4 regions of the Desulfomicrobium salsuginis genome follow, and region 1 is predicted to be linked to each of the others. Evidence: predicted binding sites of a transcription regulator. Region 1 holds the regulator's gene; each other region holds the start of a gene.

Region 1 (2,195 bases):
GGGCGCGCAAGGTCTATCTCGGCGAGGGTTTCAGCCTTTAGCGGCGTGCCGATTTCCCAAGGATTGCCACGACCTGCCTTCTGTGGCAAAGTCTTTGCTGGATGAATCCGCCGACGACAACACTGCATTTTACGCGTAGACGACAGAGACACTATGGGCCTTGAACTTCGACAGAACCTCAAGCTGACGCAGCAGCTGGTCATGACCCCGCAGCTGCAGCAGGCCATCAAGCTGCTTCAGCTCTCCCGATTCGAGCTCCTCGAAGCCGTTCAGCAGGAACTGCTGGAAAATCCGATGCTTGAGGAAGCGCCGCGGGAACTCTCCGAGGAGGTCGAAGCCCAGGCCCCGCCCGCCGAGCAGCGGGCCGACGTGTCCTTCGACGACGCCGAACTCATGCGCAACGCCGACTGGGAGAACTACCTCGGCGACTTTTCGAGCACGACCAAGCAGGTGCAGTTCAAGGAGACCGAGGCCCTCGAAGAGATGATGTCCTACGAGGCCAGGCTCTCGGGCAAGCCATCCCTGGAAGGGCATCTCCTGTGGCAGCTCTGCCTCTCCAACATCACCGAAGAGGAAGAGGCCATCGGCGAGGCCATCATCGGCAATCTGGACTCCCTGGGCTACCTGACGACCAGCGCCGAGGAGATCGCCTCCGAGACCCTTTCGCCCCTGGCCCTGGTCAAGTCCGTCCTGCACCGCCTGCAGCGCTTCGACCCCGTGGGCGTAGCCGCCCGTTCCCCCAAGGAGTGCCTGCTCATCCAGCTGGAGGTCCTGGGCCAGGACGACCCCATCCTCATCTCCCTGGTCGACGAGCATCTGGAGGACATCGAGAAGCGCCGCTACAAGCCGCTCCTGCGCAAGTTCAAGATCCAGATGGAGGACCTGAAGGCCTACCTGGACATCATCCAGACCCTGGACCCCATGCCCGGAGCGAGCTACGGCAGCGACAACACCGTCTTCGTCAGCCCCGACGTCTTCGTCTACGAGTACGAAGGCGATTTCGTCATCGTCATGAATGACGACGGCCTGCCCAAGCTGCAGCTCAGCCCCTACTACATGGAAGACACGAGCCTGGCCGTGAAGGGCCCGGACCGGGAGTACTTACACGACAAGATGCGCTCGGCCATGTGGCTCATGAAGAGCTTGCACCAAAGGCAGAGAACCTTGTATAAGGTGGTCGAGAGCATCGTGCGGTTTCAGCGGGCCTTCTTCGAGCACGGAGTGACCAAGCTCAAGCCCCTGATCCTCAAGGACGTGGCCGACGACATCGAGATGCACGAATCCACGGTCAGTCGCATCACCACGAGCAAGTACGTGGCCACACCGCACGGCATCTTCGAACTGAAATTTTTCTTCAATTCCGCGCTGGAGATGGACGACGGCACCCAGGTGGGCTCCGAATCCGTCAAGGCCATCATCAAGAAGATGGTCAGCGAGGAAGACCCCAAGCACCCCTACAGCGACGAGAAAATCGCAGCGGTGCTGAAGGAAACGCTGGATGTGAACATCGCCCGCCGCACGGTGGCAAAATACCGCGCCGTTCTGGGCATCGAGTCGTCATCCAAGCGCAAGCAGGTGTTTTGATATCCCACCCCGCGCCGCCCTTCGGGGAAGACGCGGGGTTGACCCTCAACTGACGAGGAGGATTCCATGAGGATAGTCTTCAACTTCAAGAACTTCGACCCTTCCGACCACCTGCGCAAGTACGCCAAGGACCGTTTCGGCAAGCTCGGCAAATTCATGGCCGGCACCCCTGACGCCGAACTGCAGGTCAACCTCGAAGTCGAGAAATTCCGCCATATCGCCGACGTCGTCCTGACCGGCAAGAACGTGCACATCTCCGCCCGCGAGGACAGCGAGGACATGTACTCCACCGTGGACATGGTGTGGGACAAGCTCGAAGCCCAGATGCGCAAGATCCGCGACAAGGACAAGAGCAAGCGCAAGGCCGGCGGCGAGACCGTGCGCATGGACGTCATCAGCTTCGACGAGGACACCACGGGCAAGCGCAGACAGAGCATCCAGCAGACCGACCACTTCGAGCCCAAACCCATGGTCGTCGAAGAGGCCGCCATGCAGCTCGGCAAGACGGAGAACGAGTTCCTCGTCTTCCTGAACGCCGAGAACGAACGCGTCAATGTCATCTACCGCCGCAAGACCGGCGACTTCGGCCTCATCGACCCTGGGGTATAAGG
Region 2 (2,195 bases), 220 kb from region 1:
ATCTCCTGGCACTCGATGCAGTAGCGCGCGCTCGGGATGGCCAGCAGCCTGCGGCCGGAAATGTCGTCCCCGCAGAGCTCGCACACCCCGTAGGAATCGTTGTCGATGGCCTTGAGGGCGACGGCGATGTCTTTGAGCAGCTTCACGTTGCGATTGAAGCGTATCATGTTCCAGTCCTGGGAGGAAGCAGTGCAGGCCTGGTCGGCCGGATCGGGCTCCAGGGCGCGGTCCTGACGCATAACTTCCCGAAGATCTTCGATTTCACGCTCGATTGTGACGTACTTTTCCCGCAGCTGACGTTCGATGCCCTGATGCATGTTCCTGCAATGCGACATGGGGGAGCCTCCTGGATTGTGGTCGCCAGGACCCTCCGGCCCGCCCGGAGGAAACCTTCCAACCGTTGGCTCACCCTATGCCCCGCATGTTGCGGATCGGCGACGGCGGCGAGGAGGCTCCATGACAACCCTAGGGGGCCGCGGCACGAAGGCGGTCCGCGATGAGCCGCTCCATGGCCGGGTCGTCCTGCAGGGTCGGCTGGACGACGAACTGAAGTCCCGGCATCTCCCGGCGCAGCTCGGCGATCATTTCGGGGATGTCCTGCTCGATGTGCACGCCGTTGTAGAGAAAGTACTGCATGATGACGATCCGCGAGCAGCCGCCCGAGGCCAGCTTGCGCACCTGGTCGGCCAGGGTCGGCTCGCCCAGGGAGAAGAAGGCCGGCAGCACCGTCATGCCCGGCAGTTGCCGCGCCACCCGCCCGACCATGGCGGTAAAGGCCTCGCCCACTTCCCTGCGCCGGCTGCCGTGGCCGAGGACGATCATTCCCGTCGTGTCCATGCGTCTCTCCTTGGAAAAAGGAAGGGCCGCCCTCCCGTGGTCAGGCGGCCCGATTTCTCGCCGTTGCCTCTAGTGCTTGTGGTCCTCGTGGACCGGAGCGTCCTTCTCGTCATGGGTGTGGTCGTGAGCGTGGTCGTGAGGGTGACTGTGGGTCAGGTCACCGTGGGAATGTTCGTGATCGTGCTTGACCACCGTCGTGGTGGCCTTGCCGCGCAGGCATCCGCATCCTTTGCACATATGAGCCTCCTTGCACCTGTTTCCAGGCAAATTGCTGTGTGATGACGCCATGATCGTAATCCTTTCCCGCACGAAGGCAAGACCGGGGAGACGGCGGCCTGTTTGCACAATGCGACAACTTGTGCAACAAGATGCACAAAAACCACCCTCCAAGGCTACCCTCTTTTTGCAACCATTCGAATTTACAAAATATTCAACAATGGCACACACGATGCTATACGCAGTCCAACATCACACCACTACCTCCACAGTGTGACAGGAGCATTCATGTACGCAAGACACCTCATCCTCTCCCTCCTTCTGGTCCTCATCCTCGCTGCCGGGGCCCAGGCTTACAAAGGCGGCTGTCCGGGACAGGGACACTACCAGGACTTCATGTCCGGCCTGACCCCCGAGCAGCAGGAAAAGGTCCAGAAACTGACCGACGTGCATCACGAACAGCTCTTTGCCCTCCACAAGGAGCTGAAGGCCAAGCACGACGCCATGGAAGCCCTGTTCGCCGCAGTACCGGTGGACAAGGCGGCCGTGGATAAGGCCATGGCCGAAGTGAACGAACTGCAGGCGAAGAAGGCCAAGCTCAATGCCGACTACCGCATCGAGCTGACCGAAATCACCGGCAAGCCCGTTCCCTTGGAATCCCAGAGAGGCTGCGCAGGCGCAGCCGGGTGCGGAGCATACTCCAGCGGCGCCGGGACCGGCGCCGGCGACGCACCCGCCTCTCCAGCCCAAACCCTGTAACCGCTCATCCCCTCCCCCCTACCTGGCAAAGGCCGCACCCCCTGCGGCCTTTGCCTTTTCAAGCCAGGAGCCGGCCATGGACATCGCCCTCCCACCCCGCAGCAGCCGCACCGTCACGCTCATGGCCACCATGGCCGTGTTCGTCCTCGGCCTGGCCCTGAGCTTCTCCACCTGGCGCAACCTGCGGCAGCAGCAGGAATCCTTCCGCGAGCATGCCGTGGTCACGGCCAGGGCCATCGCCGCCGGCATCGAGATCAACCTGCGCAGGGAACTGCGCCTGCCGCCCTCGCCCGAGCACGCCACCGCCCTGCTCAATCTCCAGCGCGCCCTGGCCAAGGACCTCCTCAAGGACTACATCACCCGCTCCGACGCCCGTTTCATCG
Region 3 (2,195 bases), 260 kb from region 1:
GGCCGCCACGCGCTGCGGCGTGGTCACGACCACGGCGCCGTCGATGGGGTTGATGAGCTGGCAGACGGACAGGGGCTCGTCGCCGGTGCCGGGAGGCGCGTCGATGATCAGGTAGTCGAGGTCGCCCCAGGCCACGTCCTTCAGGAACTGCTTGATGACCCCGCCCTTGACCGGGCCGCGCCAGATGACGGCGTCGTCGGGGTTGCGCAGCAGGAAGCCCATGGACATGACCTTGAGGTTGCCCAGTTCCACGGGCAGCAGGCCCTCGGGCCCCTGGTCGATGGTCGCGCCCTCCAGGCCGAGCATGGTCGGGACGCTGGGCCCGTGGATGTCCACGTCCAGCAGGCCGACCTTCTTGCCGGCCAGCATGAGGCCCATGGCCAGGTTCACGGCCACGGTGCTCTTGCCCACCCCGCCCTTGCCGGACATGACCATGATCTTGTGGTCGATGCGGCACAGGCGGGCCTGCAGGGCCCTGCGCTCCTGAAAATCCTGATCCGTCTCGTTCAGCTGCCGCTTGGCTGCCGAGCACGAGGAATCCGTGCACGAATCGCACGTCGACGCCTTGGAACGGGCCGCATCGGATGCGGCGCTCTTCTCCGTGTTGTCCATCAAGTATCTCCGAAAAAGCCTGTTGGTGTTCATCCCCATGTCCTCCCGGCCGCGAACTGCGTGCTCCGCGCCAAGAGGCGTCCATTTCGATATCAAAGTCGTCCCATTACCCGTCACGCCCCGGAAACCCGTATCCGCCCGGCCCCCGGCCGCCCCTGCGGGCGCGCCTGCGCTGACCGCCGGGACCGGTGTCGAGACAGTCTTCGGATGCGACGGGCACCGGCGTTTCCGCACGCCGGGGACCGAAGCCGGCCGCCCGCTGCTCCCCAGCCCCCCGGCCACGGCACGCGCCGCGGCATCCGGGCATGGCGAAGGTTTCGTCGAGCCCCCCATGCTCCCACGCGGCCACGACCCGGTCCAGGTCGCCGGCCACGAAGCCCACCACAGTGATGCCCCGAGCCGCCAAGGCCTCGGACATGGACCGGGAGATGGCCCCGCAGATGAGGGTCCCCACGCTCAGCGCGCAGAGCTCCTCGGCCCTGTGCAGCGGCTCGGAACACTGCAGCAGATGCTCCTCGCGCGCCCCGGCGCCGTTGCCGAGGACGAGGATTTCGCCGCCGATGTCGAAGACCGGGGCGATGCGATGCTGCCAATGATGCACTGCGATGCGGGTCATAGGGTCCCTCTCTGCGCCAAGGCAAAGCATGGAGCGTGCCGGAAGAGACCGGACCGCCCGGCGGGGCCGGACCAAGGCGGGGCGGGGATTTCGGGCATCAGGCGCAGGGGCGGGGTTGCGGCGGCGCACCACAAGACGCGCGAGAGTTGCGCGCGGCTACCGTCGGGGGGTGGAGCGGCCGTCGCGGACGGGCAGCTCCATGCCCAGGCGCTTCATGCGCCGAAAGAGCGTGGTCTTGTGGATGCCCAGGTCCCGCGCCGCGGCCAGTCGGTTGAAATCGGCCCTCTCCAGGGCTGCCTGGATGGCCTGCCGGTCCAGAAGATCGTGCACGGACTGGTGCCCGCCGATATGGGGCGCCGTGGCCGTCAGCTCCTCGGGAAGATGGGCGATACCGATGCGTCCGTCGCCGCAGAGCACGAAGGCCCGTTCGATGCAGTTCTCAAGCTCACGGATGTTGCCCGGCCAGTCGTGGGCCATGAGCAGCGACAGGGCCTCGGCGCTGATGCCGGGGACGCTGCGGTTCTGAAGGCGGTTGAAACGGCGAATGAACTGCTCGGTCAGCAGGCCGATGTCGTCCTTGCGCTCGCGCAGGGGAGGCAATTCAAGGCGGATGACGTTGATGCGGTAGTAGAGGTCCTCGCGGAACGTCCCCTCGCGGATGAGGTCCGGCAGGCTGCGGTTGGTGGCCACGATGACGCGGGCGTCGGTGGATTCGGTGCGCGCGGAGCCCAGGGGCTCGAAGGTCCGTTCCTGCAGCACGCGCAGCAGGCGCACCTGCAGGGCCGGGCTGATCTCGCCGATCTCGTCCAGGAAGATGGTCCCGCCGCGGGCCTGGGCGAAGCGGCCGAGACGGTCGCGCACAGCACCGGTATAGGCCCCGGCCTTGGCCCCGAAGAGCTCGGACTCGAGCAGCGCGTCGGGCAGGGCCGCGCAGTTCACGGCCACGAAGGGTCCCTCGCTGTGGGCG
Region 4 (2,195 bases), on a different contig from region 1:
GCCCCAGCGGGGCCATCATGCTCGTCCTGCTGCCTTTCGTCGGCAAGATGACGGAGCGGATCGACGCCAGGTTCCTGCTCTGCTTCGGGCTTACGGTCTCGGGACTGTCGCTCGTCTTCATGTCGCACTTCACGCTGCAGATCGACATCGGCACGGCCATTTTGGGGCGCAACATCCAGGCCATCGGCATCGCCTTCTTCTTCGTGCCCCTGTCATTTCTGACCATGTCCTCGCTCTCGCGGGCCAGCATGAACAACGCCTCGGCCCTCTTCAGCCTGCTGCGCAATCTCGGCGGCTCCTTCGGCACGGCCTTCGTGACCACGCTCCTGGCCCGGCGGGCTCAGATTCACCAGAGCCACCTCGTGGAGCACCTCACCCCCTACGACCCCGCCTTCACCCAGGCCCGCGACGCGCTGCAACACTACATGGGCCTCGACCCCATCGAGGCGGCTGGCCTCATCTACCGCTCCATGCAGCAGCAGGCCGGCTACATGGCCTACGTCGACGTCTTCCATGTCCAGGCCATGCTCTTCTTCGGCCTGGCCGTCTTCATGTGGATCCTGCGCCGTCCCGACCACGGCGGGCACATGCCCGAAGGCGTGCACTAACCGGCTTGCGGCAGGAAGACCGCGCGGACGCGCGTGTCGGAAATGTCGCGGCAGTTCGGGACGGCCGGTGCCATGCGGAGAGTTTTCAAGGTCTGAGTGGCCCGCAGTCTCAAGGACGTTCACCCGCCCAAAGCGCAAGCATGTGTTGCGGACATGAAAAAGGGGAGCCTCGCTCCCCTTTGCCTTGAGAAGGAAAATCCGGGTTATTCCTTGCTGATGGCCGAAACAGGGCAACCGTCGATGGCGTCCTGCACACAGTCGGCGTTGGAATCCGGGGCCTTGACCATGGCCTTTTCCTCGCCGTCCATCATGGCGAAGACTTCCGGGCAAAGCTCGACACAGGTTTCGCAGCCGATGCATTCATCGTGATCGATAACAATAGCCATGTTTCCTCCAGGTTGGGGTTGACGTTTAGTGCGATTCATACAGCCTTTGAGCAACCCCTGCAAGCCGGAACGTATTTCGTGGGCCTTTCTCGGCGGGAACGCTTGGCATGGATTTGGCTCAGTTCCGGGCGGAGGAATCCATGCGAGAACCAACACAAGAGAACATTCGAGACATCTCGGCACGGCTGGCGCGGCCTGAGACGGAGCGGCAGCCCGGCGGAAGCTGGGAGCCGCGCTTGGGCGACGGGAGCCCGGCCGGTCAACAGTTTGACATCTTTGCCCGCGAGCCCCGGCCCAAAGCGGCCGCATGGGTCGTCTGCTGGTCGGACCTGATGATGACCATGTTCATCATGTTCGCCGCGCTCTACGCCTTCCAGACGCCGAAAATCCAGTTCAAGTCGGTGACGGACCTGCCTGCCCGGGTCGAAGGGGGCGGGGAGTTGCCCCTGCCCGCGCCGCCGGTCGAGTCCATGTTGGGCCGCATCCATGACCGCATCCGCGACATGATCGAGCGCTCCCGTTTGGACGGGGCCGTGACCGTGCAACTCGTGCCCGAAAAGTCCCTGCACGTGACCCTGGCCGGGGACTTCCTCTTCGGACCCGGCGGCGCTGCGCTGCGGCCCGACGTCAAAAGCGCGCTGCTCGAACTTGCCGCCATCCTGCGCAGCGCGCCCCACGCCATGGCCGTGGTCGGCCATGCCGCGCCGGGGGAAGCGGGCGGCGACTTCGCCGCGCCGTGGCGGCTTTCTTCGGCCAGGGCCATGGAGGTGGCAATGTTTCTGGCCACGGAGGCCGGCTTTCCTCCGGAACGGCTTCTCGTGACCGCCTACGGGGACCAGCGCCCCGTGCAGGCGGGCGACGCTGCGCAGCGCAGTCGGCGGGTCGAGTTGGTGCTCAGCGCCGAGATTCCGACGGACCCGCTGCCCTCGGCCGTGGAAGGCGGCGAAGGCGGTTTCCGGCGCTGGGTGGCGTCATCCGGGGGAGGGCGGTGATGGATCGGAAATCCTTTTTTGGTCTTGTGCTCTGTGGTGCGGTTTTCGTCGCCGGATTCGCCATCAGCGGGAATGTGGCCCAATACTTCAACCTGGCCGCCATCTTCGTGGTGGCCGGGGGGACGCTTGGCGTGGCCATCGCCAGCTTCCGCATGCAGCGGCTGCAGTATGTCGCCAGGGTGCTGCGCAACTCGTACCGGGCGCGGATG

The links. The regulator sigma-54, encoded in region 1, starts transcription at its own class of promoters, with help from an activator protein. The targets are predictions, from matches to a motif close to CTGGCACGGNNNNTGCTT.
Region 2: ACYQ3G_RS17345 (periplasmic heavy metal sensor) is a predicted target of sigma-54. The motif match lies at 1,274-1,291, and genes of this name have one in related genera.
Region 3: ACYQ3G_RS15205 (NifB/NifX family molybdenum-iron cluster-binding protein) is a predicted target of sigma-54. The motif match lies at 1,253-1,270, and genes of this name have one in related genera.
Region 4: ACYQ3G_RS06590 (OmpA/MotB family protein) is a predicted target of sigma-54. The motif match lies at 1,097-1,114, and genes of this name have one in related genera.

What each region holds. Positions count from the first base shown of each region.
Region 1 covers NZ_BAAHYA010000002.1:2,068,451-2,070,645, forward strand. The annotation lists gene lptB (LPS export ABC transporter ATP-binding protein) at 1-41, shown strand, start outside; gene rpoN (RNA polymerase factor sigma-54) at 154-1,584, shown strand; gene hpf (ribosome hibernation-promoting factor, HPF/YfiA family) at 1,651-2,193, shown strand.
Region 2 covers NZ_BAAHYA010000002.1:2,285,097-2,287,291, forward strand. The annotation lists gene ACYQ3G_RS17330 (TraR/DksA family transcriptional regulator) at 1-335, opposite strand, end outside; gene ACYQ3G_RS17335 (sirohydrochlorin chelatase) at 466-837, opposite strand; gene ACYQ3G_RS17340 (hypothetical protein) at 907-1,074, opposite strand; gene ACYQ3G_RS17345 (periplasmic heavy metal sensor) at 1,342-1,812, shown strand; gene ACYQ3G_RS17350 (two-component system sensor histidine kinase NtrB) at 1,889-2,195, shown strand, end outside.
Region 3 covers NZ_BAAHYA010000002.1:1,807,477-1,809,671, forward strand. The annotation lists gene ACYQ3G_RS15200 (P-loop NTPase) at 1-612, opposite strand, end outside; gene ACYQ3G_RS15205 (NifB/NifX family molybdenum-iron cluster-binding protein) at 719-1,228, opposite strand; gene ACYQ3G_RS15210 (sigma-54 interaction domain-containing protein) at 1,385-2,195, opposite strand, start outside.
Region 4 covers NZ_BAAHYA010000001.1:1,461,028-1,463,222, forward strand. The annotation lists gene ACYQ3G_RS06580 (DHA2 family efflux MFS transporter permease subunit) at 1-608, shown strand, start outside; gene ACYQ3G_RS06585 (ferredoxin) at 812-994, opposite strand; gene ACYQ3G_RS06590 (OmpA/MotB family protein) at 1,135-1,986, shown strand; gene ACYQ3G_RS06595 (motility protein A) at 1,986-2,195, shown strand, end outside.